Regions from separate parts of the Paenibacillus sp. FSL M7-1455 genome, predicted to be linked through region 1. Evidence: predicted binding sites of a transcription regulator. Region 1 holds the regulator's gene; the other holds the start of a gene.

Region 1 (15,102 bases):
GAAACGTCTTCCGTCAACGGAAAAGTCGGCGTGTTCAAGTTCCCGACGATCAACGGCAAAGGCAATCCGGACGAGTTCATGCTGGCGCCGGGCAGCGCGTTTGCGATCTCCGCGGACAGTAAACATTTGGATGAAACGAAGGCGTTCCTGAACTGGTTTATGCTGAACTTCCCGAAAGAAGCGTTCGAAGCCAAAGGCGCAGTGGGAATCGGACAAAAAGTGGACGGCGATTTCAAGGCGGCCGGATACTCCGACATGGCGATGGAGGTGCTGAATCTGTTCAAAGACGTGAAGGGCGGGGATCTGGCGTTCGACAACACGATGAACCCGGGAACGGCGCAAGCTCATCTTGCCAGCATCCAAAACCTGTTCGTGCAGAAAAAGGATTCGGCCGAAGTCGCGAAGGAACATCAATCGGCATTCGAAGCCAACAACAAATAAGCTTGACGTAATGGAGGGAACGCGTGCGAAAGGCGGCATGCCGTTCCCTTCTGCTTCACTAGACCAGACAGAAAAAGGAGGGGTTCCCATGAACGTGCTCAAAGTCTCCCGCTGGACGATCGCCGCGTTTGTGCTGCCTTGCTTGATCTTATACGCAGGAATCGTATTCGTGCCGATCCTCGTCTCCATGTACAGCGGTCTGCTGGAATGGAACGGCATCGGTGAGTCCAGGTTCATCGGGTTCGAAAATTTCAAAAACCTGTTTTTCCATGATCCGGTATTTTGGCCTTCCGTGCGGAGAACGCTGCTGTTTGCCGTGTTTTCGATGGCGGAAATCCCGATTGCGCTGCTTGTGGCCATTTTGCTCAAACGGTATATCCGCAGACCGAATTTTCTCGTGTCGAGTTACTTTTTGCCCGTCATTCTGTCGGTCGTCGTCGTCGGTCAGCTGTGGAAAACGATTTACAATCCCGCGTCGATGGGGGGCATGCTGAACCAGGTGCTGGAAGTGGTCGGCCTGGGATCATGGACGCATGAATGGCTTACCGATCCGTCGGTTGCGATGTATTCGCTGTATTTCGTGGCGCTCTGGCAGTACTTGGGTTACCACACGCTGATCCAGTATACGGGAATATTAAACGTTCCCGAAGAAATCTATGAGGCGGCGCGGATCGATGGCGCCGATGGATTTGCCGCCGACCGCTACATCACGTTTCCGAACATCATTCCGATCTTCAAAATCTCGATCGTGCTGGCGTTTATCGGCTCGCTGCAGGCTTTTGACATGGTGATGGTGATGACGGGCGGCGGACCCGCGCACGCAACCGACGTCATTTCGACCCATATGTACAACATGTCCTTCCTGTCCATGAAATACGGGTACGGCAGCTCGATTGCGGCATGTTTGGTCGTGCTTTGCCTTGCGGCCACCTTCCTGATCAATCTGATATTCAACAAGCTGGAGAAACGCTTTTCGTAAAGGAGGAAAACGCCATGAATACGAGCTCTGCCGTTACGTTGAACAAGCCGGCGGCCGCTGCCCGCCGCGGACGGTTTTCCGTTGCGAAAACGATCGTCATCCTGTTTTTGTCCATATTGGTGGTCACGCAGGTATATCCGCTGCTATGGCTTGTGCTGTATTCGCTGAAAACGAACGAAGAAATTTTGTCGGGCAGCTTTTTCGCCCTGCCGCACGCTCCGCAATGGAGCAACTATAGCGCGGCGCTCGAGGGGAATTATTTCCGTTATTTGCTGAACAGCTTATTCGTCACGTCGGTGACGATGGCCGCGGTCATTTTGCTGAGCTCCCTGTGCGCGTATGCGATCAGCCGATTCCGCTGGCGATACGGGCAAGGGGTCATGCTGCTGTTCCTGATCGGGATGATGATCCCGATGCAGGCCACGCTGCTGCCGCTCATGATCATTTTCAAAAACATGCACGTGCTGAACACGCATTTGTCGCTGATCCTGCCTTATGTCGCGTTTTCGATGCCGATCGCGGTGTTTATTTTGAGCGGGTTCATGAAAACCATTCCGCATGAAATCGAAGAGTCGGCCGTGATCGACGGGGCCAGCATCTGGCGCATTTTCCGCAGCATCATATTGCCGGTGTCCGTTCCGCCCGTCATGACGGTTTGCATTTTGACGTTCATCAACATTTGGAATGAATACATTTTGGCGGCTACGTTCATTTCGTCGGAAAAGCTCAAAACGCTGCCGTTCGGCGTGAACAGCTTCGTCAGCCAATATTCGGTCAATTACGGCGCGATCGGGGCTTTTCTCGTGCTCGGCGCGCTGCCGGTCATCCTGATCTATTTCTTGTTATCCGATAAAATCACCGAAGGCATGGTGGCAGGCGCCGTCAAGGGCTAATGGGCCAAAAAATCGGGCGGAACAAGCGGCGCATATGCTAAAATGGACACGAAAAGCCCGATGCTTTGAAAGGGGGAAGCCGAGGTACGTGAGACGCTTCCGATCCATACGCAGCCGCTTGTTCCTGCTTTTTATGGGATGCATGACGGGAATCCTGATATTGATGAGCATGCTGTATTACAATCGAACGTTATCGATCATTCACGCCAAGGTGGGCGACATCGCCGAAAAAAACATCTCCCAGACCGCGGGGCTGTTCAACTTGATGCTGCAGGGCTATAACAGCTTGTCCAAATCGCTGAACAGCAACTACGAGCTTACCCGCCTGCTGCAGGAAAAGCCGGACGATCCGGCGGCGGAAATCATCAACGAACGCACCATCACGAACATTATCGGGGCGGCCTACTATTCGCGGGACGATGTGCTGGGCATCCACATATTATCGCCCGACGGCAAGGTGTACAGCTACGAAAGGCAGTTTGCCGGGGTCATCGACAACAACTACGCCCAAACCGAATGGTATAAAAAGCTCGAAGCATCCTCGGGCAACATGGTCTGGCTCGGGTTATGCCCCGGTTCGCCGATCAACACGTTGCAGGCGGAAAAGCAGGCGTTCGTGTTCGGGCGCAAGCTGTACGATTTGGATAACCATAAAGAGATCGGAATATTGATGATCGAAACGAACCCGTCTCCGATGATGGAAGCGCTGTCTAACGTGAGCATCAGTCCCGGAACGCAGGTTTACATTTTGGACGAAGCGAAAAAAATCATCGCCTCCTCCGAACGAAAAGGGGCCAAACGTCCGGAATTGGACCGGCTGCCGCAGCCGTCGCCGGAAGATAATATCTTCGTCGACGGCACGTCCAAGGAGCTGATCGTCGCCGCCAACACGACGATGGCCGGGTGGACGATTTACGGTCTGACGCCGAAACGGGACATCCAGGCGGAAGTTTATCGGACGACGAAAGTTTTGGTGGTTGTCGTGCTGGCGCTGATCATTTTATCGACGGTGCTGGCTTCGATCGTCTCCCGCAATATCGCGTCTCCGCTCAAGCTTTTGATCCGGGAGATGAAAAAGGTCGAGATGGGGAATTTCAGCGGTTCGGTCAACGTGGATTCCTTCGACGAAATCAACAGCCTGGTCTCGTCGTTCAACCGGATGGTGCACCGGATGGACGAGCTGATCGAAACGATCAAAATTTCGACCGTCAGCGAAAAAAACGCGCAGCTGCAAGCGCTGCAGGCGCAGGTGAATCCGCATTTCCTCTACAACACGCTCGACATGATTTATTGGATGCTGGACGAGCAGGAAAACGAACGGCTGAGCAGGGTGGTTCTGTCGCTTTCGCAAATGTTCAGGTACAGCAGCAATTGGGAAGAAGCGGCGCGAACCACGCTGGGGCGCGAATTAGAGCAAATCGGCCATTACTTGACGATCATCGAAACGCGGCTCGGCGGAAGGCTGCAAACGAACATTGACGCAAACGCTGCCTGGCTGGACGCGCCGCTTCCGAAAATGACGATTCAGCCGATCATCGAAAACGCGGTCAAATACGGTTTGGAGCCGAAGGAAGGCATGGGCGTGCTGAACGTGCGCACGGAAAAGGAAGGGAACAAGCTGCTGATCAAAATCGAGGACAACGGAATGGGCATGGATGCCGGAACGCTGGAACGCGTAAAAGAGACGATGCACGCCAAACATCAGCGGCCGCCGGACGCGGATTCGCCCGGAAGAAGACGCGGCATCGGGCTGCGGAACGTACACGACCGCCTGGTGATGATGTTCGGCGGACCATACGGTTTGAGCATCGAAAGCAAGCCGCTGCAAGGAACGACGGTGACCGTTGCCATACCGATTCCGGCCGAAGGGGAGGACGAAGATGAACATATTGGTGGTGGATGATGAGAGCGTGATCCGGGAGGGGATCAAGCGGACGATCCGCAAAGCGTTTCCCGGCCACCGCGTGCAATTGGCGGAGAATCCGGACGAAGCGGCGCAAATACTCCGGGGCGGCCAGATCGACGTGGTGCTGACGGATATTTTGATGCCAGGCATGACCGGGCTCGAATTGATGCAGGTGTCCCGGAGCAATTATCCGCACGTGAAATGGGTGATCATCTCCGCTTATTCCGAATTTGCTTACGCCAAAGAAGCGGTTAGGCTCGGGGCCAAGGATTATATGCTGAAGCCGATCGGCAAGGAGGCGCTGATTTCGATGATCGGGCGGCTCGGAGAGGAAGTGGAGCGGGACGCCGAGCTGGAGCAGGAAACCCGGCTGCTTCGGAGCAACCTGAAGTTTTTGCGTGAAGCGGTATTCCAGCGCTGGGCGACGGGACTCGACATCGGGAACTTGGACATCGCCCCGTTCGTGGAGCGGTACCCCCGCTTTTATTTGGTGCTGGTCAAAATGGAAAGCGACGACACTGTACATCTCGAGCATTTTATCGTCGAAAACGTGCTGACCGAGCTGATCGAACGCCACGGAAAAGGGTTCGTCACCAGCCTCGACGGCAAAAGCCTGCTGGGCCTTGTGACGCCGGATTCGCCGGACGGGGCAAAGCGCTTGAGCGACGAGCTGCGGCTGCATCTGAAAAAATACGTCAAGGTGCCGTTCCAAGTCGGGCTGTCCGAAGAGATCCGCGACTTTAACAGCATCCCGGCAGCGATCCGGGGGATGGGGAGGAAGTCCGGAACGCTCGAATTCGAATATTACGCCCCGGGCGGAAACCGGGCGGTCGAAGTAGCCCTCCAGTATATCCGGGCGAACTACAATACCGACGTGACGCTGGAAAAGGTCGCCTCCGTCGTCTTTTTGAACCCGGCATACTTCAGCCAAGTGTTCAAGCAAAAAACCGGAAGCGGGTTCAAGGAATACGTCATATCGCTGCGGATGGAAAAAGCGATGGAACTGCTGAAGCATACGCAGCTGAAGCTGATCGACATCGCCGAAAAGGTCGGTTACCAGGACGTCAAACATTTCACGCAGGTTTTCCGCAAGCGGACGAACATGACGCCGACGGAATACCGGCAGCGGGGATGGGAGAAGGACGGGCTGAACCGAGCTTGTCCGTAGAAGGGAAGAAGGATGCGACTCTATATCCGCCTTGGGCCGTGCCAGTTCGACTGGCACGTTTTTTTTCGTTTCTTGCCTAGGAAAGTCCGGATTTGAGCGGTGTTAGGAGATGCTCGCTAGGTTGCTTATTGCCAAAAGGGAACAAATGTTCTATAATTGATGTATTGTTACTTTGCTTGGGGACGGGGGAAGGAAAACAGTGGATCCAATGAGCGTCAGCGAACGGATGGATAGGGAGGGAATTCCCGGGTTAAGCATCGCATTCATTGAGGATGGTTTGATCAGCCATCGGGAGACCTGGGGAAAGCTTGCGGCGGGGGAGACGGAACCGGTCCGGATGGATACGATGTTTAACGCATGTTCCATCAGCAAATTTGCGGCAAGCGTTTTAGCGCTTGTTCTGGTAGAGGAATGCGTCCTTCAATTGGATGAAGAAGCGAACCGGCGCCTGATATCATGGAAGATTCCGGAGCATCCGCAATTCCGTTCCGGCCGCGTCACGCTGCGCAAGCTTCTTGGCCACCAAGCCGGCTTTTCGGATCCCGATGGAAGCTTTCCGACGTTGGCTAAGAACCGCAAAGCTCCGTCCATGGCGGAATTGTTAACAGGATTAACGGTTTATAGGCAGGGGCCTGCTTTACTGGTCGCCGAACCGGGAAGCGGGTTCATCTATTCGGATACGGGATTTTGCGTCATGCAGCTGCTGATCGAAGATGCGGCGGGGGAGCCGTTCGAAAAGCTGATGCAGAAAAAGATATTTGAACCGCTGGGGATGAAAAACAGCCGTTTCGTCATGGACGAATCCGACATTCGGGCGGGATCGGCCGCCGGACATAACCGACATGGCGACCGGTTGGCCAGTCCCTATCCGATTTATCCGTACGCTGCGGCTGCCGGGCTTTGGACGACGCCGACGGACCTCGCGATGTTGGCCGCCGAGTTGATGGCATCGCTGCAAGGGAAGGGGATGTTGGGGATTTCCCCAAAGACCGCAAAGGAAATGTTTGCACCGCAGAACGGTTTTAAGTGGGCCGGGCTGGGCGTATTCATGGAATGCCAGGGCGGGAAGCTGGAGATCAGCTCGCTCGGGTGGGGCAGCGGTTTCCAATGCATGATGACCGTTTATCCCGAGAAAGGCATAGGGGCGGTATGCATGATGAACATGGATCCGGGGGTGCATCAAGCGGAGAGCCTCCTCGGATATATCACAACGATGTGGCAGCAGGAGAAATTCGGCTAACCCAAATAGAAAGCCCTTGTTCTCCTGGAAGAACAAGGGCTTGTCCATTGGCGAGGCCAAAACGGATCAATGAATGTCGCGGAACAAACCGACGACCTTGCCGAGAATGGTCACGTGATTCAAGCGCAGCGGCTCGTAAGACGGATTCTCCGGCTGAAGACGGATATGATCCTTTTCTTTATAGAACGTTTTAACGGTAGCTTCGTCCTCGTCCGTCATGGCAACGACGATATCTCCGTTATCCGCGGTCTGCTGCTGGCGGACGATGACGTAGTCGCCGTTGTGAATGCCCGCCTCGATCATGCTGTCCCCTACGACCGATAGCATAAAGACTTTCTCGTCCCCGACAAAATGCTGGGGCAGAGGGAAATAATCCTCGATATTTTCCGTAGCGGTAATCGGTACGCCGGCCGTAACCTTACCTACCACGGGAACCCGCGCGATCGTTTGCGTGAACAGGTTGCTGCTTTCGGATTCTTCCTGGCCCAAAATTTCAATGGCGCGAGGTTTCGTTGGGTCCCTGCGGATCAATCCCTTTTTCTCCAGTCTGTCCAGATGGCCGTGCACCGTCGAGCTGGAAGCCAGTCCGACGGCTTCGCCGATCTCGCGGACGGAAGGAGGATAACCTTTGGCCCGGACTTCGTTTCTTATAAATTCCAATATCGCTTGCTGCCGGCTAGATATCTTCGACATTCCCCATCAACCCCATTAGTAACGTTTGGTAAAAGTATAACATAGAACTGCCGTTCGTACAAACACAAGTTCTAAAACGGGAACATGATTTTTCCTTCATGGAGAACAATTGTTCGAAAAAACTATTGAACAAAACATGTGTTCGTGTTATATTGTTCTCATACAAGAACAAATGTTTGGAGGAACGGTTAACATGTTAAAATACAGTACATATCAAAGCATATATAATCATGAAATTTCCGGGGGAGACCGCAACGGCGGGAAACTAAAAGAACAGCTTCACGCTTTCCAGGCCATGTTCACGCGGCGCCTGATGGTGAAGCTTCTGCTGATCGTCATAATTATGACGGCAGGGTGTACGGGCATGGTACGCGTATTTGCCGGTTCCCCTCAAGACGAGGTGCAAATGGAACAAATCGTTGTATCCCAAGGGGACACGCTATGGCAAATCGCCCGGGATCATAAACCGAAGGACATGGATACCCGCGCATACATTCAGATCATTAAGAAGACGAACCATCTGAAATCCAGCGGCATTCAAGCCGGAGATGTCCTTTCTCTTCCTATATATTAGACTTCGTTTTTACGCCTAAGAGCTTGGTAAGGTTCACGCCTTGACAAGCTCTTTTTCTCATGGCAAAGTTAGGTATGAATTGATTATTGGAGGAGTCATGTATGGATATCGACAGCTTAGTTCAGCGCATTAACGAGCTTGCGCGAAAAGACAAGGAGACTGGCCTGACCAAGGAAGAAACCGAAGAACGTGCGAAATTGCGCGAGAGATATCTTCAAAACGTCCGTCGGAACTTCAGGGCCCAGTTGGATTCGATCGAATGGGTAGAAGACCGCAATGACGGAAAGCGCAAATAAAAATACAGAACATCATGGTTAAGGGGGAAACACGATGTCCCGATCTTGGGAAAGAATGGTTCAGAAAAACTCGGCTCAATTAAACAAGCAGCGTAAAAAACAGGGGAAACCTTCGCTGTATTCCTCGAACGGTTCCGCCACGGCCGACGTCTTCAAAGGGCGGAATTTCGTTCTTCCCATCACGCTGGTAGCGCTTGCCGTCATTTACCTTTTGCTCGGCATGTCGAGCCAGCAGGCGGCGATGAACACCTCCTTGAATTGGATCGTGGTCGGATTGTACGTATTGCTGGCGATCATGATTTTTTTGCGCCGTCCGTTTCTTAAAGTGGACAAAAACACGCTTTCCACGATCAAGTTCAATCGCGACCGGCGTTTGACGGCGGACCAAATCGCCAAAATCAAAGCCGGATCCGGTTCGATCGTGATCGAAATGAAAGGAACGAAGGGGAAAAAGGGCAAGGAAATAAAGGGCGGCAATTGGGTGTTTACCCGTTTGATCAACCGCTACGATACCGAAGCCATGGCCGAACGTCTCGAGCGTTTTGCCGCCTCTTTTAATATTCCGTTTGAAAAACAATAGAACAGATTAACGTTGGGAGAGGGATGGGAAGATGGGAGTTACCGCCGTTTTTTTTGATTTGGACGATACGTTGTTGTGGGATGAGCGCAGCGTGAAGGAATCCTTCCAAGCGACCTGCGAAACGGCCGCCGCCAAAACCGGCGTCGACGCGGAGGCGCTCGAAGCGGCTGTCCGCAAAGAGGCGCGGGCATTGTACGAGTCGTACGACACGTATGCTTTTACCGCCATGATCGGCATTAACCCGTTTGAAGCATTATGGGGGGAATTTACCGTAGGAAAGCAGCCCGAGTTTCAACGGATGGCCGAAATCGTCCCTGAATACCGGAAGGAAGCATGGCGCCGCGGCCTCGCCGAGCTGGGTGTGGAAGACGCGCAGCTGGCCGAAGAACTTGCCCGACAATTCGGGATGGAAAGACGCTCCCGCCCCCATGTCTATGAAGAAACGTTCCAAGTGCTGCAAGAGCTGAAAGGGAACTATAAGCTTCTGTTGCTGACGAACGGCTGCCCGGGATTGCAGCAGGAAAAACTGGATGGCGTACCGGAGCTGGTCCCTTATTTCGATCAAGTCGTCATTTCGGGCAATTTCGGCAAAGGGAAGCCGGATCCCACCATTTTTGAGCATGCGCTCTCCCGCCTGGGCGTAACCCCGGATGAAGCCGTCATGGTAGGCGACAAACTTTCGACGGACATTAAAGGCGGACTGGCCGCCGGGTTAACGACGGTTTGGATCAACCGCAACGGCAAGCCGTATCATTCGAACATCCAGCCGCATTATGAAATCAAGCATTTGTCCGAGCTGCACGGTATTTTGGAGTCTATGAAGCAGCGAGTTTAACCGGCCAAGCATGATATGCCATTTGTTAATTAAAGTCTGCCGTTTGCGGTTTTGCCGCATGCGCAGGCTTTTTTCATGATCTTATTGCGGGATTACCCCAGCGCATTGCTAATATTGTCATCAATTTGTGATCAACCCGCCGTTTTGGAAGCCTGAAAAGCATGTATAATAAATGAAGTGCGTTCAAAAAGCCTACATATCTGCAGATTGACGTAAGGGAGTGGCAGGAATTTGAAAAAGAAATTTGTTTTCATAGGCATCATCTTTCTTGTCGTTTTTGCTTTGGCAGGCTGCGGCGGCAGCGGCGGACATGACGGCATGAACATGGATGAAGGCATGATGGAACCGTTAAAGGTCGATTTAACTTTGAATCCGGAGCAGGCAAAAGTCGGTGAAAAGGTTTCGATTGAAGTGTTGGTTACGCAGAAAGATCAAAAAGTGGATAAAGCGGATGAAGTCGAAATCGAAATCATAAAAGACGGCGACAGCAGCGTGCACGAGAAAGTGCCTGCCGAAAACGCGGGGGACGGAAAATACGTGCTCGAAAAAACGTTCGACGGCGCGGGAACCTATAAAATCACCTCTCATGTAACCTACGGACCGCAGCATACGATGCCGACCAAAAGTTTGACCGTAAGCGAGTAACGGAATAAGAAAGCAAAAACGAACCCCGTCCCTTGGACAACAAGGAGCGGGGTTCGTTGCATGTATGTCATGAACGGGAGGAAGGCCTGACTTCCAATCTCCGTTTAGGCTTTTAGGAAACTCGGATCTTCGACGGGGTAAGCGACCCAGCCGTTTTTTTCGATGAAGAGACGTACGGCGATGATTTGGCGGTCATCCATCAGCGTAAAGAAATGGTTGGTGTTTTCAGGAACGGAAATGACGTCGCCGGCCTCGAGTTCCACGTTAAAATATCCGATATCGTCGCTGCCTTTGATGACGAAGATCCCTTTGCCGCCGACGATGGCGCGGATTTCATCCTCCGTATGGGTATGTACCTCTTCGAATTTGTTGAGCAGATCCTCCAGGTTCGGCGTCGCGTCCGACAGCGTGATCACGTCCCAGATTTGGTAGCCGCGGCGTGCCGCCAAATCGCGGATTTCTTCGTCGTACACCTTCAAAATTTCGTTTTTTTGCTCGTCGGTTAATTGAAAATTATTACGAAGCTCGGCGGGCAGCTTGGAAGCGTCCCATTTCTCGAACAATACGTTTTGTTTGTTTAAGAATTCACGAACATTATCGTCACCCGTGATTCTTTCATTCGTATTACGAATTACGATTTCAGCCATTGCCTTTCCCCTCTTTTCCACTTGGTTTAATTTATATTATAACGAAGCCGCCATTTTTTGTCGATGCGTTTCTTCCGTTCCAGCCGTCGCCGGACCGCCGTTTTGGCACTTTTCTAAAGATAGGTATTCTGCTAAACTAAGATTTAACGTTTCGCGAGGGGGAAAATACATGAACAGACCTAGCTTGCAGGAAATCATGAAAGACCGAATATTAATACTCGACGGTGCCATGGGCACGATGATCCAGCAGGTCCAGCTCGGTCCCCAGGATTTTGGAGGAGAAGAACTCGAAGGCTGTAACGAGATGCTCGTGCTGACGCGTCCGGACGTCATCGAAGAGATCCATGAAAAATATCTGGAAGCAGGGGCCGATTTAATCGAAACCAATACCTTCGGCGCAACGTCCGTTGTGCTGGCGGAATACGATATACCGGAGAAAGCAAGCGAAATCAATCTAAAGGCCGCGGAAATCGCCCGCCAGGCGGCGGATAAATTCAGCACGCCGGACAAGCCCAGATACGTGGTCGGAGCCATGGGACCGACGACTAAAACATTGTCGGTTACGGGCGGCGTGACGTTCGACGAGCTGGTCGCCAGCTACAAAGAGCAGGCGCTGGCTTTAATCGAGGGCCGCGTTGACGCGCTGCTTCTTGAAACGAGCCAGGATACGCTGAACGTGAAAGCCGGAAGCATCGGCATCCGCCAAGCGTTTGAAAGCAGCGGCACGACGCTGCCGGTGATGATTTCAGGCACGATCGAACCGATGGGCACGACGCTGGCGGGGCAGAACATCGAAGCCTTTTATATTTCGCTTGAACATTTGAATCCGATATCCGTCGGGCTTAACTGTGCCACGGGCCCGGAATTTATGCGGGATCATATCCGCTCTTTGTCCTCCATGGCCAAAACGGCGATCAGCTGCTACCCGAACGCCGGGCTGCCGGACGAAAACGGGAACTATCATGAATCCCCGGATTCCTTGGCGCGCAAAATGGAAGACTTCGCGAAAAACGGCTGGTTAAACATCGCCGGCGGATGCTGCGGCACGACGCCGGAGCATATCCGCGCCATGTCCGAAGCGATGGGCAAATACGAGCCGCGGCCGCTTGCGGGGACCCATGCCCCCGCGATTTCCGGCATCGAACCGGTCTACATCGAACAGGATAACCGCCCTTATATGGTAGGGGAAAGAACCAACGTGCTCGGCTCGCGCAAATTCAAGCGGCTGATCGTCGAGGGCAAGTTCGAAGAAGCGTCGGAAATCGCCCGTGCGCAAGTGAAAAACGGGGCGCATGTCATCGACGTATGCGTGCAGGACCCGGACCGCGACGAAGCGATCGACATGAAACATTTCCTGGAGCTGGTCGTCAAGAAGGTCAAAGTGCCGCTGATGATCGATACGACCGATGCCGAGGTCATCGACCTTGCCTTGAAATATTCGCAGGGCAAATCGATCATTAACTCCATTAACCTTGAAGATGGTGAAGAAAAATTCGAAAAGGTGACGCCGCTGATCCATAAATACGGCGCGGCCGTCGTCGTCGGCACCATTGACGAAAGCGGACAAGCGATACATCGCGACGACAAGCTTAAAGTCGCCCAAAGATCCTATGATCTTCTCGTGAATAAATACAAGCTTGCCCCGGAGGACATCATTTTCGATACGCTTGTTTTCCCGGTCGGCACGGGGGACGAGCAATATATCGGGTCCGCCAGGGAAACGATCGAAGGCATCCGTTTGATCAAACAAGCCATGCCGGAATGCCATACCATCCTCGGCATCAGCAACGTATCCTTCGGCCTGCCCGAAGCGGGGCGCGAGGTGCTGAATTCGGTATTCCTGTACGAGTGCACGAAGGCGGGACTTGATTACGCGATCGTCAATACCGAAAAGCTGGAGCGCTACGCTTCGATTCCGGAGGAGGAACGCAAGCTGGCGGAGGCGTTGATTTACGACACGAACGACGAGACGCTTGCCGCGTTTGTCGCCGCATTCCGGAACAAAAAGGTCGAGAAAAAAGAAAAACTGTCCAACCTGACGTTGGAAGAGAGGCTTGCTTCTTACGTGGTGGAAGGCTCCAAGGAAGGGCTGATCCCGGATCTGGATGCGGCATTGCAAAAATACGGGGCGCTGGAAATCATCAACGGACCTTTGATGGACGGCATGGCGGAAGTCGGAAGGCTGTTCAACAACAATGAACTGATCGTCGCGGAAGTGCTGCAAAGCGCGGAAGTCATGAAAGCGTCCGTGTCGTACCTGGAACAATTCATGGAAAAAAACGAAACCTCGGTCAAAGGCAAAATGCTGCTCGCCACCGTCAAAGGCGACGTGCATGACATCGGGAAAAACCTGGTGGAAATCATCCTTTCCAATAACGGTTACGAGATCGTCAATCTGGGCATAAAAGTAGCACCGGAAACCATTATCGAGGCTTACCGCAGGGAAAAGGCCGATTTGATCGGTTTGTCCGGCCTGCTGGTCAAGTCGGCGCAGCAAATGGTCGTTACCGCGCAAGACTTGAGAAATGCGGGCGTAGACGTTCCGATTATGGTCGGCGGTGCCGCGTTGACGCGAAAATTCACGAAAACGCGGATCCGTCCGGAATACAACGGGCTTGTCGTGTATGCCAAGGACGCGATGGACGGGCTCGATCTGGCCAACAAGCTGATGGATCCGGTACAGCGCGAAGCGATGCGGGCGGAAATGGAGGCCGAGCTGGAAGCGCTCAAGGCCGAAACGGAGAAGCCGCAGGTTTTGCCGGAGATTACGCGAGCGGCAAAGTCCAGCGTATCGACAGATGTTCCGGTGTTTATCCCGCCGGATTTGGAGCGTCATATCATCCGGAATTATCCGATTACCCATATCGTGCCGTACATGAACATGCAGATGCTTTTGGGACATCATTTGGGGCTTCGCGGCCAGGTGGAACAGCTTTTGGCCGAAGGCAACGAAAAGGCCGTGGAATTGAAAGCGACCGTCGACAGCCTGCTGGAAGAGGCGGCCTCCGAGGGGATCATTCAGGCGCATGCGATGTACCGCTTTTTCCCTGCGCAATCCCGGGGCAACGATATCGTCATTTATGATCCCGAAGACATGTCCAAAGTGCTGCATACGTTCACTTTTCCGCGCCAAAACGTGCCGCCGTTCCTTTGCCTTGCGGATTTCCTGAAATCCCAAGACAGCGGGCAGATGGACTACGTCGGATTTTTGGTGGTCACGGCCGGCCAAGGCATATCGAAGCTGTCGTCCGAATGGAAGGACAAAGGAGACTATCTGCGCTCCCATGTCCTGCAGTCGGTGGCGCTCGAAACGGCCGAAGCGCTTGCCGAACGCGTGCACCACATCATGCGCGACTCTTGGGGATTCTCGGACCCGGCGGATATGACGATGAAGCAGCGCCACGGGGCGCGTTACCAAGGCATCCGCGTTTCGTTCGGTTATCCCGCCTGCCCGGATCTCGAGGATCAGGGGCCGCTGTTCAAGCTGATGAAGCCGGAAGATATCGGCGTGCATCTGACGGAAGGGTTCATGATGGAGCCGGAGGCGTCGGTATCGGCGATGGTGTTTGCGCATCCGGAAGCGCGTTACTTTAATGTCGACAAGGCAAAATGATATACTCATCCTAACGGATGATGCGAGCGAAAAAATCCTCCTTTTCGGGAGGTTTTTTTTGCCGCCATGCCAAGATTTGCAAGCTTGTTTCGCTGAAGCGGCCGTTTGCTTGTCAAGGGCGGCCGCTTTTTTGCTGACATTACAGAAAGAAGGTTGCTTGTTATGGAACTTGAATTTTTGGGGACCAATGCGGGAGTGCCCTCGCTGCAGCGGAACGTAACGTCGATGGCTTTGCGCATGTTCGAGGAGCGCCGCTCGTTTTGGCTGTTCGATTGCGGGGAGGCGACGCAGCATCAGATCCTGCGATCTTCGTTAAAGCTCAGCAAATTGGAGAAAATTTTCATCACGCATTTGCATGGTGACCATATTTTCGGCCTTCCGGGATTGCTGTCCAGCCGGGCTTATCAAGGCGGCACGACGAAACTGCACGTGTACGGCCCGCCGGGCATCAAACAGTATATCGACATCAGCCTGACGCTCAGCCAATCCCGGATCGAATATGAGCTTGAGGTCGTTGAACATACCGGGGGAACGGTCTACGAAGACGAGGACATCGTCGTCGAATCGCTGCTGCTCGATCACCGGATCGACA
Region 2 (15,102 bases), 1.3 Mb from region 1:
TGATAAGATCGACCAGCTCGTCGATGCCGATTCGCGGTTTGGCCGCCAGATATATCCCGTTTTCCTGCACCTCCGGAATGTCCCGGCCTGCCAAATCGCATTTGTTGTAGGCAAAAACGGTCGGAATATCCGTAACGCCGATGTCCTTCAGCGTATTTTCCGTGATCTCGATCAGCTGCTCGTATTTTTCGTTGGCATAATCCACGACATGGATCACCAAATCCGCCTCGGCGACCTCCTCGAGCGTCGAACGGAAAGCTTTGACGAGATGATGCGGCAGCTTGCTGACAAAACCGACGGTGTCGGTGAGCAGAAAGCTTTTGTTGTCCTCAAGCTGAATGTTCCGCACGGAGGTTTCGAGCGTGGCGAACAGCATATCCTTTTCGAACACGCTTTTTTCTTCGGCGCTTCCCGCCGCCCCGAACCGCTCGATCATGGCGTTCATGATCGTCGATTTGCCCGCGTTGGTGTAACCGACAAGCGAGACGACCGGCAGCTCGTTTTTCTTGCGCTTTTTGCGCTGCGTCTGGCGCTGGAACACCAAAGACTCGAGTTCTTTGTTCAGCGCCGTTATTTTTTCCTCGATCCGGCGGCGGTCCAGCTCCAGCTTCGTTTCCCCCGCACCTCTGTTTTTCAGGCCGACGCCGCCGCTTTGCCGCCCCAGCGATTCGCGCAGACCCACAAGCCGCGGCAGCATGTACTGCAGCTGGGCCACCTCGACCTGAAGCTGAGCTTCGCGCGTTTTGGCGCGTTTTTCGAATATGTCCAGAATGAGGATCGTCCGGTCGATGACCTTGCATTCCAGGTCGGCTTCGAGGTTGCGCAACTGGGAAGGGGAAAGTTCGTCGTTAAAAATGATCAGGTTGGCTTCGAGCCCTTTATACAAACCCGCGAGCTCCTCCACTTTGCCCGTGCCGATGTAATGGGATTTGTTGACCCGCTCCATGTTTTGCGTCAGTTGGCCCACGACCTCGACGCCGCAGGCTTCGGCCAGGTTGCCGAGCTCTTCCATCGAATAGTCGAAATCCCGCTGGTTGTTCAAATTGACGCCGACGAGCACGGCGCGTTGATCGATCGTTTCAAGCAGTTCAGGTTGTTTCATATAGGAATCCCTCCAAGTGATTATTATTGGCGAAAAAACGCAAAAAACCGCAGGCTGCTGCCTGTGGTTTGGGACGAACGGAGAAACAAGCGGCTGCCCGGCGGTCTGCCGCATGCCTAAAAAAGCCTAAAAGGCCTTGGATTCGCATCGATCCGTTAAGTTCAGGAAAACAGCCGCGAATGCAGCCGTAAAGCGTACCTGAAAACAGCAAAGGAGGGGCTTTCGAAGCCTCTCCTTTGCAACCCTTGCGCGCCTCAGCCTGAAACAGCCTAGACGGCACGCGTATGAAGATATTGGGTTCATCCGAAGATATGCATACCAATCCCGTTCGCCCTGCACAGCGCAGAGCCTTTGAGCACTATTCAATTAGCGGCACAAAGAGAAAAAACGGAATTTAATATTAATCATAACTTCGCGAACCCTCCGATCATTGTAATTGTTTCCATCTTAACACATGATGGCCGTTTTCACAATCACAAAGTTTTGCGGCAGGTAAGCCGGGCCTACGCCCCCCGGCTCACCGTGGTCCGGTCCCTGCCGTTTTCTTTGGAATGGTACAGCGCCTCATCCGCCCGCATCACAAGCTGTTCGGCCGAATGGCCATGGGCCGGAGATGCCGAAATGCCGGCGGATATCGTAATCGGTTGTCCGGTCGGGCTTTTCGTCATGGCCAGCTGCTCCCGCAGCCGGTCCGCCAAAATTTTGGCCCGGCCCAGGCCGCAATGCCTGATCAGGATGCCGAACTCCTCGCCGCCGTAGCGGAAGCAAACGTCTTCTTCGGAGGCGACCAGCTGCATCAGGCGCGCCAAATAGCGGAGCACTTCATCCCCTATGACATGTCCGTATGTATCGTTCACCTGCTTGAAATGGTCGATATCGATCAAAATGAGCGCAAACGGCACGTTGCTCTTCAGCCAGCCGGCCATCACGCTATCAAATCCCCTGCGGTTGACAAGACCGGTCAATTCATCGATGTTGACCTCATGCCGCAAATGCGTCAAATCCTGGTTCATGTTTTGCAGCGCAATCTTGACGCTTTGCGATAACAACCTGACCTCGTAATAAGATGAATCTATATCGGGAATGTCTTCGGCAGGCACCGGCTTCAAGGTCGCCTCATCCGAAAATTTCGCCAGCGTATGAAGCGGCTTGGCAATCCGGCTAGCGACCCACCAAGCGAGGACCAGAATCAAAATCAGGAAAGGCAGCGAAAACAGCAGCATTCGGTTGACCAAATAACGCAGCGGCTTGTCGATGACTTCATACGGCGTTTGCGAAATGATCCCCCAGGAGCTGCTTGGCTCGTGTGCATACCCCGCCAGAAAAACCCGGCCCAAGGTATTCGTGACCTTTTGGGAGCCGCTCTCGCCCGACACCACTTTCCGCACGACTTCATTTTGAAGGACCTGCTGCCCGACGCGCCTTTGTTCCGGATGGAAAATCAAATCCCCGTTTTCCTCCACGACGTACACGTAAGTACCGTCGCCGAAAAAATGCTCCTTGAGCATCGTGCTCAGCACGTTTTTTTCCTCCAGGTAGATGGTTCCTCCCACGAATCCTTTATAGTTCCCGTTCTTATCAATGATCGGGGCCGATATGAGAATGATCAGCCGCCCCGTCGTTGCGCGGTAAGGTTCGGAAACGAAAGTTTTTTTCATGGTTACGGCCTTCATGCTCTGTTCGGAGGTAAGCTTGTCCCCCACGATGACTCCCGTCGTGTGCGGACTGATGGCCCGGACCACCCGGTTGTGGTCGGCAATGAGGATCGAGTTGAAATATTGGGTGTTTTCCTGGAACAGATCATCGAACATCTGGGGAGTGATGCTGCCATCGCGGCCGGAAATGTCGGCAATCGCCCGGATGTTTTCCTGCATCGTATTCAGCAGCTCGCTCGTATTGGACGCAAGCTTCTTCGAATACGCTTCGTTTTTGCTCAAATAATTGTCGATCAAGGAAGTACGGTTAACCTGCACGGCAGACGTAATGCTTGTCAGCATCGTAAGCAGAATCGCCGTGATGACCAGCAGCGAAATGGTAAACCGAAGTGTGATTCCTTTTTTGATAACATGCCTCAAAGTGTCTCATCCCGCCTGCTTCTTAAATGTGGAAGATCCGGTCTTCCGTGTCCTAAAGCACATTATACAACAGAGCGGCGGCGCGAATATATAAGAATCGGAAATTGCTTTACGGGATACGGAAAAAAGCTTTGGTCGTCTGGAGCGTGCCGCTGGCGACCTCTTCCACGTCCTTTCCCATGCAGGAGGCGATCACCTGGGCAATATGGGCAAGAAAAGCGGGTTCGTTCCTTCCGTCCTTCGGCTTCGGTCTGAGGTCCCGCGGCGTAAGATAAGGCGCATCGGTTTCGATCATGAGGCGATTCAGCGGAATTCGCTGCACAAGGTCGCGCAGATGCCGGCCGCGCCGCTCGTCGCAAATCCAGCCGGTAATCCCGATATGGAAGCCCATATCAAGATAAGCCTCAAGCTCTTCCCCCGAGCCGGTAAAACAGTGCACCACCGATTTGGCGATCATGTCCGGATAATCCCGCATGATGGCGGCAAAATCGGCATGCGCATCCCGTTCATGCAAAAACAGCGGCATTCCCAGCTCTTCCGCCAGTTCGACCTGCTTTCGGAACCACTCGCGCTGCACGTCCCGCGGCGAAAAATCCCGGTTGTAATCCAGGCCGCATTCGCCGATGGCCACCACTTGGGGCAGCGCCGCCAGCTCGCGCAGCCGGTCCAGCGTGCCGCTTCCGCATTCCTTCACGTCGTGGGGATGGACGCCCGCCGTCGCATACAGCTTCCCGGGACGAAGTCCCGCATACCGCGCGGCTTCCTCGCTGCTTCTGACGCTGGTTCCGGTGATGATAAGCGGGAAAACCCCCGCCTCCTCCGCCCGTGCGACGACTTCCTCGCGATCCTTATGGAACGAGCGGTTCGTCAAATTGACTCCGATATCTATCATTTGCGGATGCATGTTTGATCACTGCCTTTTTCGATGTATTTTCATTGCCGTCCCCCCGTGAAAACGGGGCTTCAGCCGTTGCGTACCGCCGCGCTCCCGCTTTAAGGCGCCGGCCGCTCTTCGGTTACAGAATACCACCGGGGGCAGGCTTTCACAAACCCCGGGCGCCGATGGCCCGGTTCCTCCATTTTCCATAACATTTTCAAAACGGGTTGAGGTATAGTATATTATATAAGACAAGAACAAACGTTCGCAATCGGGAGGTGGATATCCTTGGCCAAAAAAATATACGAAACCCAAACCGTCAAACAAACGCTGAACAAGGTGCAGGCAAAAAGCATGCCCTTCGACTGGTCCATCAATCCTTATCGCGGCTGCGCCCACGGCTGCAGCTTTTGCTACGCCAGAGCTTTCCAGTCCTTTATCGGACGGGAAGCGGACGATGATTTCCAAAACCGGATCATGTTAAAAACCAACGCGGCCGAAGCTCTGGAGGCCCAGCTGTCCAAACTGGCCCAACGTTTCAGCTACGATATCGGCCAGCTGCAAAACCATGTCGGCCTCGTCGTGTTAGGGACGGCGACGGACCCATATCAGCCGGTGGAAATCAAGGCGAAAATTACGCGGGCTTGCCTCGAGGTCCTGGCCAAATACCGGATCCGCACCAGCATCACCACGCGTTCGCCGCTCATTTTGCGCGATCTTGACCTGCTCAGCCGAATGAATATCGATTCGGTCAACATCAGCTTGAATTCGCTGGACCCGGCGGTCATCCGGATGATGGAACCCGGAGCCCCGCTGCCCTATAAAAGGCTGGAAGCGATGCAAAAGCTGTCCGCCGCCGGCGTGCGCGCCGGGCTGTTTATCGCCCCCATCCTTCCCTTCCTGACGGATTCCCGGGAAAGCCTCGAGCAATTGATGACGGCGGCCAAGGATCACCGCGCCTCGTTTGCGATGACCTCGCTTCTTCGGTTGTCCCCGGACGTGAAAGGCTGGTTTCTGCACATGCTGCAAAAACATGAACCGGAGCTGGTCCCCCGCTACAAAAGCTTGTTTCAAGGCGCCTATCCCGATCCCCGCTATGCGGATAAGATCAAGCTGCTCGCAAGGGAGCTCAAGCAAAAACTTCAGCTGTACGACGATGAGCCGGAGAAGCGGGGCGCGTCTTCCCCTGCGGCCGAAGCGGCCGTCCCGGCTTCTTCACGGATGCCAGGCTCGCCGCTGCCCGGGCCTGAAGTGGAACAGCTCAGCTTCCCGTTCTGAATGCACGAAAGGCCCCGTGCAGCGCACAGGGCCTTTCTTTCGTCCCATCTAAGGTCTCTGGCCGGAATCGATCCGTTCCAATTGTCGCTCCAGCTCGGCCTGCTCGTATCGTGACAATCCCCCATTGGAGGAACCGATATAGAGCTCGCCCCCGGCGCTTTGATTGACAAGTCCTTCGATTCCGTTCCGGTAGCGGGCTTCGGCGAAATCGACGCGCTGGTTCGGCAGCCGGCCCAGCACGCCGCCATCCTCTTTGCGCAGCACGAGCACATCGGAGCCGTAACCAAGCAGGAGATGCTCCGAAAGCACGGCAAAGCGGGTTTTGGCCATCTCATCCATCGCGTAGGGGCTTGAGGATTCGCGGGAGGTGACGGGCATCTGCCACAAAAGCGTCCCTTTCTCCCGGTCGACGGCCGCAGGCCTTCCGTCCAGCACGACGTACAGCCGGTTTCCGTCGATCATGCCGTTTGCCGCCTTGCCGGGCAACGTCCATAAGCTGCGCCGCAGGACAGCGTCATAAAAAACGGTTTCCTTGACTTTGGAATGGTCGAAATCCCCGGTGCCCTCCGAACGCTGCACCAAAAGATATCTTGAGTCACTGGTTGCTTCGAAGCGCTCCTGCGGTTTCCACGGATATTTGCCGAGCACCTTCCCGTTTTCGGTATTCAGCAGCATCCACTCGCTGCCGATCAGGAACCAGCGGCTCGCTTCATGCCGCAGCGGCTGCCGGAGATTTCCGTAACCGAAGTACGGATTCCCCTGAGGATCCTGCTGCACGGCTCCGGCTCCCTGCACGCTCCACTTTTCTTTTCCGCTCAGCGGATCCAGCGCCTTCAGTTTCGAACCGTCCTGCAGCAAAATGTAGGGATCTTCCGCACCGGTTTCAAGGACTTGCCGTTTGCCCGTCAGCGTTCGGTTCCATCGCTGTTTGCCTGTCGCGCGATCAAGCACGCTGAGCACCTCGGAAGCTCCGTTCGAAGCTGTCTGCTGCAACAGAATGGCGCCTTTGACTGCATGCATCCGAATCTGGCGTTCCTTCGGCAGGCTTTTCTCCCATACGACCTTCCCATCCCGCAAACGGAATTCACGGATGCGGCCTTCATACTTTTCCCGTCCGGGGTCGTATTCGGTATACACCGCAGCCGTGCCGCGGGAGGCGTCAAGCGATGCTCCAAACATCCCGAATCCCGCATCCGCTTGCCACAGCTTCTCCCCCGTGTCCCGGTCAACGGCATAAATGGACGATGCATAATGCATGCCGCTGAATCCGCCGTCGTCGCCGTTGACAAGCAGCACGTCGCCGGTTGCGCCGATCAGATAGGCATAATTCAAATTCCCTTGGTTGCGCCATGTCGGCTTGACGTCCATCGTCGACGGAATCGGCATCGTCAGGAAATCGTATGTAAACCGGTAGTCGCTGCCCGCCGTCCTGTTGAGCTCCAGCCTCCCGTTTGCCGGGAGCATCCACTTCCAAGCCGCAAGCTTGCCCTCGGGAGAGAAGGTGACCGTGAACCTGGCCTGCGGAAGCTCGTAGCGCCAGGTCGTTCCCAGCCGCATCGGTTCGTGCGTTTCCGCGAGATTGGCCGAACGCTCCCTCACGTCGGGTGTCCCCAGCAGCTGCTGAACTTTGGAGGCGTCATCGCCTTCTTTCAGCAGCATTTCGGTCAAATTCCTTGCAAGGTCAACCGGCACGGCGGACCCCCGGCTTAAAATCCCTTTCGGGATCGCGCTTTTGGAAGCAACCGCTTTCGCGTTCACCCATAGAAGCACGGGTCTGTACATCTGATCTTCCCCATGCCATGCCCGGGGACTGGCCATCACGGCCGTCCAATCCTTCCACCCGGCCAGCGCAATGAACCGCGCGCCTTGTCCGGGAGGCGCCCATTTCAGGCTGCTCCCCGGGGCGAGCGACAGCTTGGCATCGGGATGCAGGGCGACGTAAGCCGGCTCCGTTTCCACGATGGACTTGGCCGCGTCGGTCGTGTACCAGCGGGGAATCCAGCGGCTGTTCTCGGAATCCGTGGCTGCCGCAACCAGATCCCCGCCCAGGGAGTCGGCCGGTTGGCCGTCGCGGCTTTCCGCGGGTTCGACGTATACCCATTCTCCGGCGAGCCCGTAATCGGCCGCTTTCAGATCCTCCCACCGGGAAGCAGAGGTCGGCTTCGCGTCAAAATAAGGCGTTTTATACCGAAAAAACAGCTTGACGGCAGGCTGATCCTGCGTTGCCGCATAGGCTTGAGACGATGCCCACCAACCCGCACGGCCCGGCACGCCCGGCAGCAGCGCGGAAGATACGGCCAGCACCGCAGCGCCGGCCAACAGCTTCAAAGGCTTAAATCGCATCATCGGAACCACCTTTTCCCATAGATTCCCATTGCCATTGAGACAGCTAGCGAATGACGCATGACGAAAAAAACGCTCCCGCGCGACGATTCAGGACGAACGTTCGCAAAGTTCCGCCAAAGACCGGAGCACGTATTGGATCAGCTCAGGCAAATCTCCCATCTGCTCCTCGTCGATTTTCCGCTGGAACCTCAATTCCGCCTTATTTTCATAGCCGCGGTCAGCATCCCCGTAAACGCGGGTCAAGGTTTGCACGAGCGGAATATCCGGCCAGATCGTTTTCAAAATCCGTTCGATCTCCCCGCATTCCGTCTCCGCTTCCGTGACGTTCATCCCGAAGCGGATCTTTAGCCGGCATCCCGGCCGGGCGTCTTCGATCTCCAAAATTTCGGCGGACAAATCGGCAAGGGAAGCTTCCAGGCGGATCTCCGCACAAACCTCCGGCCTTCCCGCCAATTCGAACCTGATGGCAAACTCCCGGGACATGACGGACATTTCAAGCCGGTCGTCGCGGCCGATGATCCGGATCAGGCCGTCGATGTTATCGAGATCGTACAGCTGGTTTTCAAGGGCCACCTTAAGATTCTCGAAAATCGTCGGGTCGAACATTACCATTGGTCGGCCGCGTATTTCAGTCCAATCTGCTTACGCGCTTCCTCCATCACCTCGGCGACCGCAAGCGACGTTTCGTGGGAATTGATTTTGCTGCTGCGCTTGCCGCGGCAAATTATGCGGATGAACTCCTCCAGCTCGTAATACATCGATTCATGGATTTGCTGCTGGGTCAGGTTCTCCACGCTGCCGTCCCGGTACTGGATTTTGACGTCGTACGGCTGGTTGATCCGGTCGATCACCATCGTTCCGTTTTCCCCTTGGATTTCCGCAGGCAGGAACGAGTCCGAAATTTTCGAATACATGACGACCGCATCCATTTCCGGATAACGCATAATGACGCTGCCTTCCCCGTCCGCGCCGGAAGAAAGCATGACGCCGAACGCTTTGACTTCTTCCGGTTTGCCGAACAAGGACACCAGCGGATAAATGCAGTAAATGCCCAAATCCATCAACGCGCCGTTCGAAAATTCCGGATTAAACGCGTTCAGCACCGTTCCCTGCTTAAACGCGTCGTAACGCGAAGAGTATTGGCAGTAGCTGGCAAAATAACGGCGCACTTGGCCGATTTTGTACAGATTGTCTTTCATGATTCTGAAATTCGGCATGAGCGTGGATTTCATCGCTTCCATCAGCACCACGTTATTGGCCTCGGCCGCCGCAATCATCCGCCGTACCTCGTCGCTGTTCGAGGCAAGCGGTTTTTCGCACAGCACATGTTTGCCGTGGTTCATGAATAAAATCGCCTGCTCCGCATGCAACGAATTCGGGCTGGCGATATAAACCGCGTCGATGCAATCGCTTGTCGCCATGGCCTTCAAATCGGTATACACCTTCGGTTCGCCGAACTGGGCCGCAAACTCGCGCCCCTTTTCCTCCGTGCGGGAATATACCGCCGTCAATTCGAAATCGTCGTTCTCCGCCGCCGCATGAAGAAAACGTTCCGTAATCCAGTTGGTGCCAATCGTTCCGAATCGGATCAATCCAATCATTCCTTTCCCCAAAATATATCAGGATATTGCATGAATCATTCCCTTTAGCAGCCTTAGGTAAAGCCTCCGCCGATCTCCGGGCCCCCCGCATCGTCCCAGCCGGACGTTTCCTCGTCCGCCAGGCTTTGAATATTTTCGGTGCTGATGCTCAGGAAACCGTATCCTTCCTCCTGCTGCAGCTTTAAAGCGCGTTCCTTGTAAAACCTGGCGCTGCTGCCTTCGCCCGTCTCCTCGTCGTAGACCAGAAGGATGCCGTCGGTTTTGCGGAACAGCAGGTCGTCCCGGGCCCTGAATTGCCATGGCCCGCTGTAAGGCTGGCGGCTGACCGCCCCATAGTAATCGATTCCCTGCAAAATCCGGTTGTAGTATTCCTTTTTGTCTTCCTTCCAGTTCTCTTCGGGATGTTCAAAAGCCGTTATGATGGCCACTTTCAGGTCGGGGTAGTCCCGCTTCAAGCCAATCGCCGCTTCGCAGGCCCATAAATCGACGCCGTATTGCCCGGGCGAAATGACCCATTCCAACCCTTCCTCGGCCAGCTGGACGAGCTTGGCGGTTACGGCTTTTTGGATATACGCGATTCCCGGATGCTTTTGCCCGAAAATGTTCAGCTCATGCGCGCGATATCCCGTAACCAGCACATTTTTCATCATAAACCCCTTAATTTCCGCGTAAATTCTGCCTTGCTGCGGGATTTCTGCAAAATCCTCTATGATTGCTTTCCTCCTATCATACCCCGATTCTTTTGGTGATTTCCACTGGTATATCGGAGAATGAAGCAAAAAGAGCCCTGCATTTCCCTATGGAAACGCAAGGTTCTTGAAAGATCAGATCGAGATTTTCACTTCGGCGTTCATGCCCGGCAGCACTTTGGACGAAACTTGATTGATCGAGATTTTGACGGGAATCTTCTGCGTCACTTTCGTATAGCTGCCCGTCGAGCCCTGCTGCGGAAGGACCGAAAACACCGAATTGGTCGCATATCCGATCGTTTTGACCACGCCTTCGAATTTGGCGCCCGGGTCGCCGTCGACCGTAACGTCCACGCTTTGGCCGATTTTAATGTCCTTCAGCCGGTTTTCTTTAATGTTGGCGATGATATACAGATGATCCATGTCCGCTTCCTGCGCAAGCACCTGGCCGGCTTGCACCGGCTGTCCCGCGCGCGCGTCGTTTTTGATGATTTTGCCCTTCATCCGCGAGCTGACGGGGATCGTCTTCGTGCCGTCGGAAACGCCGCCGACGATGCTTTTGTCGCTTACGTCGACCCCCTCCTGTATGTTCCAGCTGGCCAGCACCCCCGGGGCGGGAGCAACGACGGGCATCATGTCGGCAGCCACGACGGCATCCTCCGTTTTGATGAAATTGCTTTTTTCGTAATAGAAGTAGGCGCCTGCCGCAATAAAAAAGCAGATGACGAGCACCCCTGCAATATTTGCGATGATTAATCGGCTACGGCTAATCATATCCATCGTTCTCCTTATTTCTTATTTCGTAAAACGTGCGGCGCTCGGCGCCAGATCCGTTTGTTCCGGCTTCGGCATCATGAGCCGCTTTTCTTTCTGGACCAGCGATCTTCCTTTGCCGGTGACGATTTTCCCTGCCGAAGCCAGCAGCATGATCGCGCCGACGCAGGCCATGATCGTAAACAGGTTATGGTACGCGCCCAAAATGGCCGCCTTTTTCGTTTGCACGATCAGCTCATACGAGGCCATGCTCTGAGCTTTGGCGGCCGGAAGCCCTTCATTCATGAAGCTGCGGGTCCATCCGGCGATTTCCGCCCTGGCCTCCCCGCCGAACAAGCCGAGACGGCCGCGGATTTCTTCATAATTGACGGCGTTTTGCCGCGTCAAATACCATCCGAGCAGCGGCGTGGCGATTGCCCCCGCAAAATTGCGGATCGAATGCAAGGTAACCGATCGCATCGAAGCCTGGTGGATATCGCCCGCAAGCGCCGTCCCCAGCGCCCCGCCGACAAGCACCATGCTGACGCCGGCGCCGAGCAGCGCGATTTGGAAATACAGCGTCTGCAAGGAAACGTCCGGACCCATCGCGCGCCACTGCAGGCTGACGTAAATGACGGCAAGCGAGCCGGCAAAACCGAGAATCCCCGCCCCCAAACGGTCAAACAGCCACGTTTTCAGCATGGCGGTCACGACGATGCCGACGAAAAACCAAACGTAAAAATGAACGAGATACCGGTACGGCAGGTTCAGGTTGTTCCGCAAAAAGCCGTTGATTCCCGCGATGGCCAATATGAGGCAGACATGCGAGGCGATCGCCATGACCGTTCCCGAGACCGGTTTTGGCGCCTTCAGCGTTCGGAACGGAACAAGCGGCGCCGGGGATTTGAGATCCATGATGATAAACAGAACCAGAAGTATGCCTGCGACGGCCAAAAACGGCCAAACGTACAGCGAGGCAAAGCCTTTGTCCACCAAATTGCACAGCGGCACCGTCAGCGAAAGCATCAGCGCCACGAGCAGGAACAGGTTGACCCTGCTTCCCGGCCGCGCCTCGCCGGCGGCCTCTTTGCCGTGCGGCAAGCCGATAAAGCCGACGAGCAAGCACAAGGCCGCGGAAACGATGTTCAGCAAGAACAGCCAGCGCCATGCGCCCACGCTCAGCGATACGGAGCCGAAGATGGCCCCGACGGCGCTTGCCCCGAACAAACCGGTGATGACCATCAGCAGGAAATAGTTGCGGATTTTATTGGGAAACGATTTTAAGCTGACGGGCAAAATGGTCAGAAACAAACATCCCGCGCTTAACCCCTGAATGGTTCTCCCGATCGTTAAGGAAACCGAATCCCCCGCGAACGCGTTGATCACGGAACCGACGAAAAATATCGCGACGAACAGGAGATAATTGCTCCGCAGCCCCCATTTCCGGGTGAATGCCGGGCCCAAAGGGACGCCTAAGGCAAAGGCGATGTTGGACAGAGTGGAGGGAAGCAACAGATCGTTCGAACCCAGATCGAGCCCGTTCTGAATGATGGCCTGGTTCATAATGTAAGACAAATTGATAAAATACTGCGGACCGATCGCAAAGATCGTCAAAATCGAAATGATCAAATACGGCGGCAGCGGTATGTTGACCGATTCCGAGATGGCCGCTAGACGGCCCGACGTCGTTTTCATCGGACTCCTCCTTTCTTGTTGGGATCCGCGGGAAATGATCCGCTGTCTCAGCGATTTCTTTCGGAAATGATTACATATTGCAAACAGCAAGTTGTATTATACAATATGTAATTTTGAACATGCAATAGCCAATTTTTGTTTGGAAAAGGAAAAACCGCCCGAAGGCGGCATATCTCGTTTGTTGATGAGCTATAAGTTCTGTTTCCCGTGAAATTCCGTCATGAGTTCATGGATCAATTGCGCTGCCGGAATCGCCCGGGCCATCCGGTACCCCTGACCGGCCCACAGCGACATGTAGTCGGCTTGACCGCGCGCGGCGGCTTCTTTTCGGAGGCGCTGCGTCAGATGATGCACTTGGGGATATGCGGCCGGGGCCTCCGCGTCATAGGTTTCCATGAACCTGTTCACGAGCCCCCTCGCCCTTCTGCCCGTAAATGCACGCGTGATGCGGGTAGCGGTAAATTCGGGATCGGTTAACGCTTTCCGGTAAGCGGCGTTCGTTCCGCTTTCGGGGCACAACAAAAACGCCGTCCCCAATTGGGCCGCGTCCGCGCCGGCAGCAAGCGCCGCCCTTACGCCCGCTCCGTCCATGATGCCTCCGGCCGCGATGACCGGTTTGTCCGTCAACGTTCGGACGAGCCGGATCAAAACCAGCAGCCCAATATCCTCCCGCAGGTCCGGATCGTTCGAAAAAGTCCCCCGATGGCCCCCGGCTTCGGCCCCTTGGAGGCATAACACATCCGCTCCGGCATCAAGAGCCAACGCCGCTTCCGCCGGATTCGTAACGGTGACTGCCACCTCGATGCCCTTCTCCTGAAGCGTTTGCACAGTTTCTTTGGCAGGGCACCCGAACGTAAAGCTGACGACCGGCACCCGTTCGGCTTGCACCAAGGCGATTTTGCGGGCGTAATCATCGTCGTCGAAGTCCGGGGCTCCAAGGGATACGTTCAGCGTTTCCGCTTCTTTCAGAAGCTTTGCCCGATACGCTTCCAGGGCTTGGGGATCCGCGGTATCCGGACCGGGCACGAACAGGTTGACGCCGAAGCCCGCCGCGGTTCGCCCGCGAAGCTCCCTGATTTCTTTTTCAAGCTCTTCGCTCGTCTTGTAACCTCCGGCCAAAAAACCGAGTCCGCCGGCTTCCGACACCGCCGCAGCCAATGCGGGGGTCGACACGCCGCCTGCCATCGGAGCTTGTACGATCGGATATTTTAGCGCTTTCAACATATCTTCCGCCTCCTTTAGCCAAATACCGCCATATTCATATGGCCCTTATTTGTTCCATGCTTTGAAATCCCGGTTCAGCCGGGTCAAATGATCCCGCAGCTGCTCAAGCTCGGCCGGAGACCAGCCGGAAAGCATGTCGGCATAGGCCGCGTAACGCGCTTGTTGAACCTTGCGGAGAATGTCCCGTCCTTCGGGCGTGATTTCCACCAAACTGATCCTGCCGTTGTTCGAATCCGGATAACGCCGGATATAACCTTTCCCCTCAAGCGCAGCCACCTGGCGGCTCGCCGTGGACAAATTCAGCAGCAGCTGGTCGGCCAGCGCGTTAATGGCCAGCGGGCTGAATTTTTCCAGCTCGCTAAGCAAAAGATATTCAGAGCGGTCAAGACTTCCAAGCTTGGGGCTGTGTGCCGTCGTAAGCCTCACCAGCAAAGCGATTTCGTATTCGATCAAATGAATCGGAGCATCCATTTTCCGTCATCCGCCTCCTTATACTGCCCGGTTTCCATGCCAAAAAGCGTCAGAACCAGTATAACATACAGGCGGACGGGTGCCGAAATCAGCCGGTGGTCCCGGGAGCCGGGCCGCCTCCGATCAGATGGGCCGACACGGGTTTTCTTCCGAATTCCCGCGACCATACCGACAGCTGGCCGACAAGCCGGCCAGGACAGCCTGCATTCTTCCTTAGATGCGGGGATACTCGGAAAAACATCCCCCTATCGGCAGGATCAGCGGGAACCGCGTCGCCCCCAGGGAGTTTGATGATACCGATTGTTTCCGGATATTTCGTTTTAGCCGGCATTTCGTGTACAATTTAAGAGAGAGAGGTGTTGCGATATGTCCAATGAAAATGAAGAAATCATTTTGACTCCCGAAGGGCTGGAAGAACTGAAGGCCGAGCTGGAGGAGTTAAAAACCGTAAAACGCAAAGAGCTTGCGGAACGTCTGAAGGTAGCGATCAGTTACGGCGACCTGAAGGAAAACAGCGAATACCATTCCGCTAAAAACGACCAGTCGTTCATGGAAACCCGGATCATCATGCTGGAGAAAATGCTGACCAAAGCCCGGGTCGTCAAAAGCACCGATGCTTCGATCGTCAGCGTGGGCGCCTACGTCAAGCTGAACGACCGGGAATTCAACGAAGTCGTGGAATACCGGATCGTCAGTCCGGCGGAAGCCGACGTGCAAAGCAACAAAATCTCCTACGAAAGCCCGCTCGGCAAAGAGCTGATCGGCAAGTCCGTCGGCGACGTCATCAGCGTGACGGCGCCGATGGGAGTCATCCAGTACGAAGTCCTGGATATCCGCGCCAAATCATAACGGCATCGGTAACGGGATGCCTGAAACCGTGAAACGAACGCCAAGAACCCTGTTGCTTCCAGCTGAAGGAAACAGGGTTCTTTTTTGCGCTTCAGGGCCGGATTCCGGGTGTCACGCGTTCGTTCGCGGGTCGGCCGATCCT

The links. Region 1 encodes LexA, which represses DNA repair genes until DNA is damaged. Its sites were predicted from a motif close to CGAACATATGTTCG; they were not measured.
Region 2: a site for LexA is predicted at 4,309-4,322, ahead of NYE48_RS21920 (SPL family radical SAM protein). Genes of this name have one in related genera too.

The regions. Positions count from the first base shown of each region.
Region 1 is NZ_JBBORO010000001.1:3,430,417-3,445,518, reverse strand. Features, by position in the region: gene NYE48_RS15885 (extracellular solute-binding protein) at 1-441, shown strand, start outside; gene NYE48_RS15880 (carbohydrate ABC transporter permease) at 530-1,420, shown strand; gene NYE48_RS15875 (carbohydrate ABC transporter permease) at 1,435-2,313, shown strand; gene NYE48_RS15870 (cache domain-containing sensor histidine kinase) at 2,402-4,216, shown strand; gene NYE48_RS15865 (response regulator transcription factor) at 4,194-5,387, shown strand; gene NYE48_RS15860 (serine hydrolase domain-containing protein) at 5,596-6,627, shown strand; gene lexA (transcriptional repressor LexA) at 6,694-7,320, opposite strand; gene yneA (cell division suppressor protein YneA) at 7,514-7,894, shown strand; gene NYE48_RS15845 (DUF896 domain-containing protein) at 7,996-8,190, shown strand; gene NYE48_RS15840 (hypothetical protein) at 8,225-8,770, shown strand; gene NYE48_RS15835 (HAD family hydrolase) at 8,802-9,605, shown strand; gene NYE48_RS15830 (FixH family protein) at 9,837-10,250, shown strand; gene NYE48_RS15825 (1,2-dihydroxy-3-keto-5-methylthiopentene dioxygenase) at 10,355-10,897, opposite strand; gene metH (methionine synthase) at 11,067-14,510, shown strand; gene rnz (ribonuclease Z) at 14,673-15,102, shown strand, end outside.
Region 2 is NZ_JBBORO010000001.1:4,759,124-4,774,225, forward strand. Features, by position in the region: gene hflX (GTPase HflX) at 1-1,102, opposite strand, end outside; gene NYE48_RS21910 (sensor domain-containing diguanylate cyclase) at 1,606-3,177, opposite strand; gene NYE48_RS21915 (TatD family hydrolase) at 3,287-4,081, opposite strand; gene NYE48_RS21920 (SPL family radical SAM protein) at 4,343-5,332, shown strand; gene NYE48_RS21925 (outer membrane protein assembly factor BamB family protein) at 5,381-7,678, opposite strand; gene NYE48_RS21930 (hypothetical protein) at 7,766-8,284, opposite strand; gene NYE48_RS21935 (Gfo/Idh/MocA family protein) at 8,284-9,279, opposite strand; gene NYE48_RS21940 (DUF1273 domain-containing protein) at 9,333-9,926, opposite strand; gene NYE48_RS21945 (HlyD family secretion protein) at 10,104-10,739, opposite strand; gene NYE48_RS21950 (MFS transporter) at 10,764-12,416, opposite strand; gene NYE48_RS21955 (nitronate monooxygenase) at 12,606-13,640, opposite strand; gene NYE48_RS21960 (MarR family winged helix-turn-helix transcriptional regulator) at 13,686-14,111, opposite strand; gene greA (transcription elongation factor GreA) at 14,478-14,960, shown strand; gene NYE48_RS21970 (aminoglycoside 6-adenylyltransferase) at 15,072-15,102, opposite strand, start outside.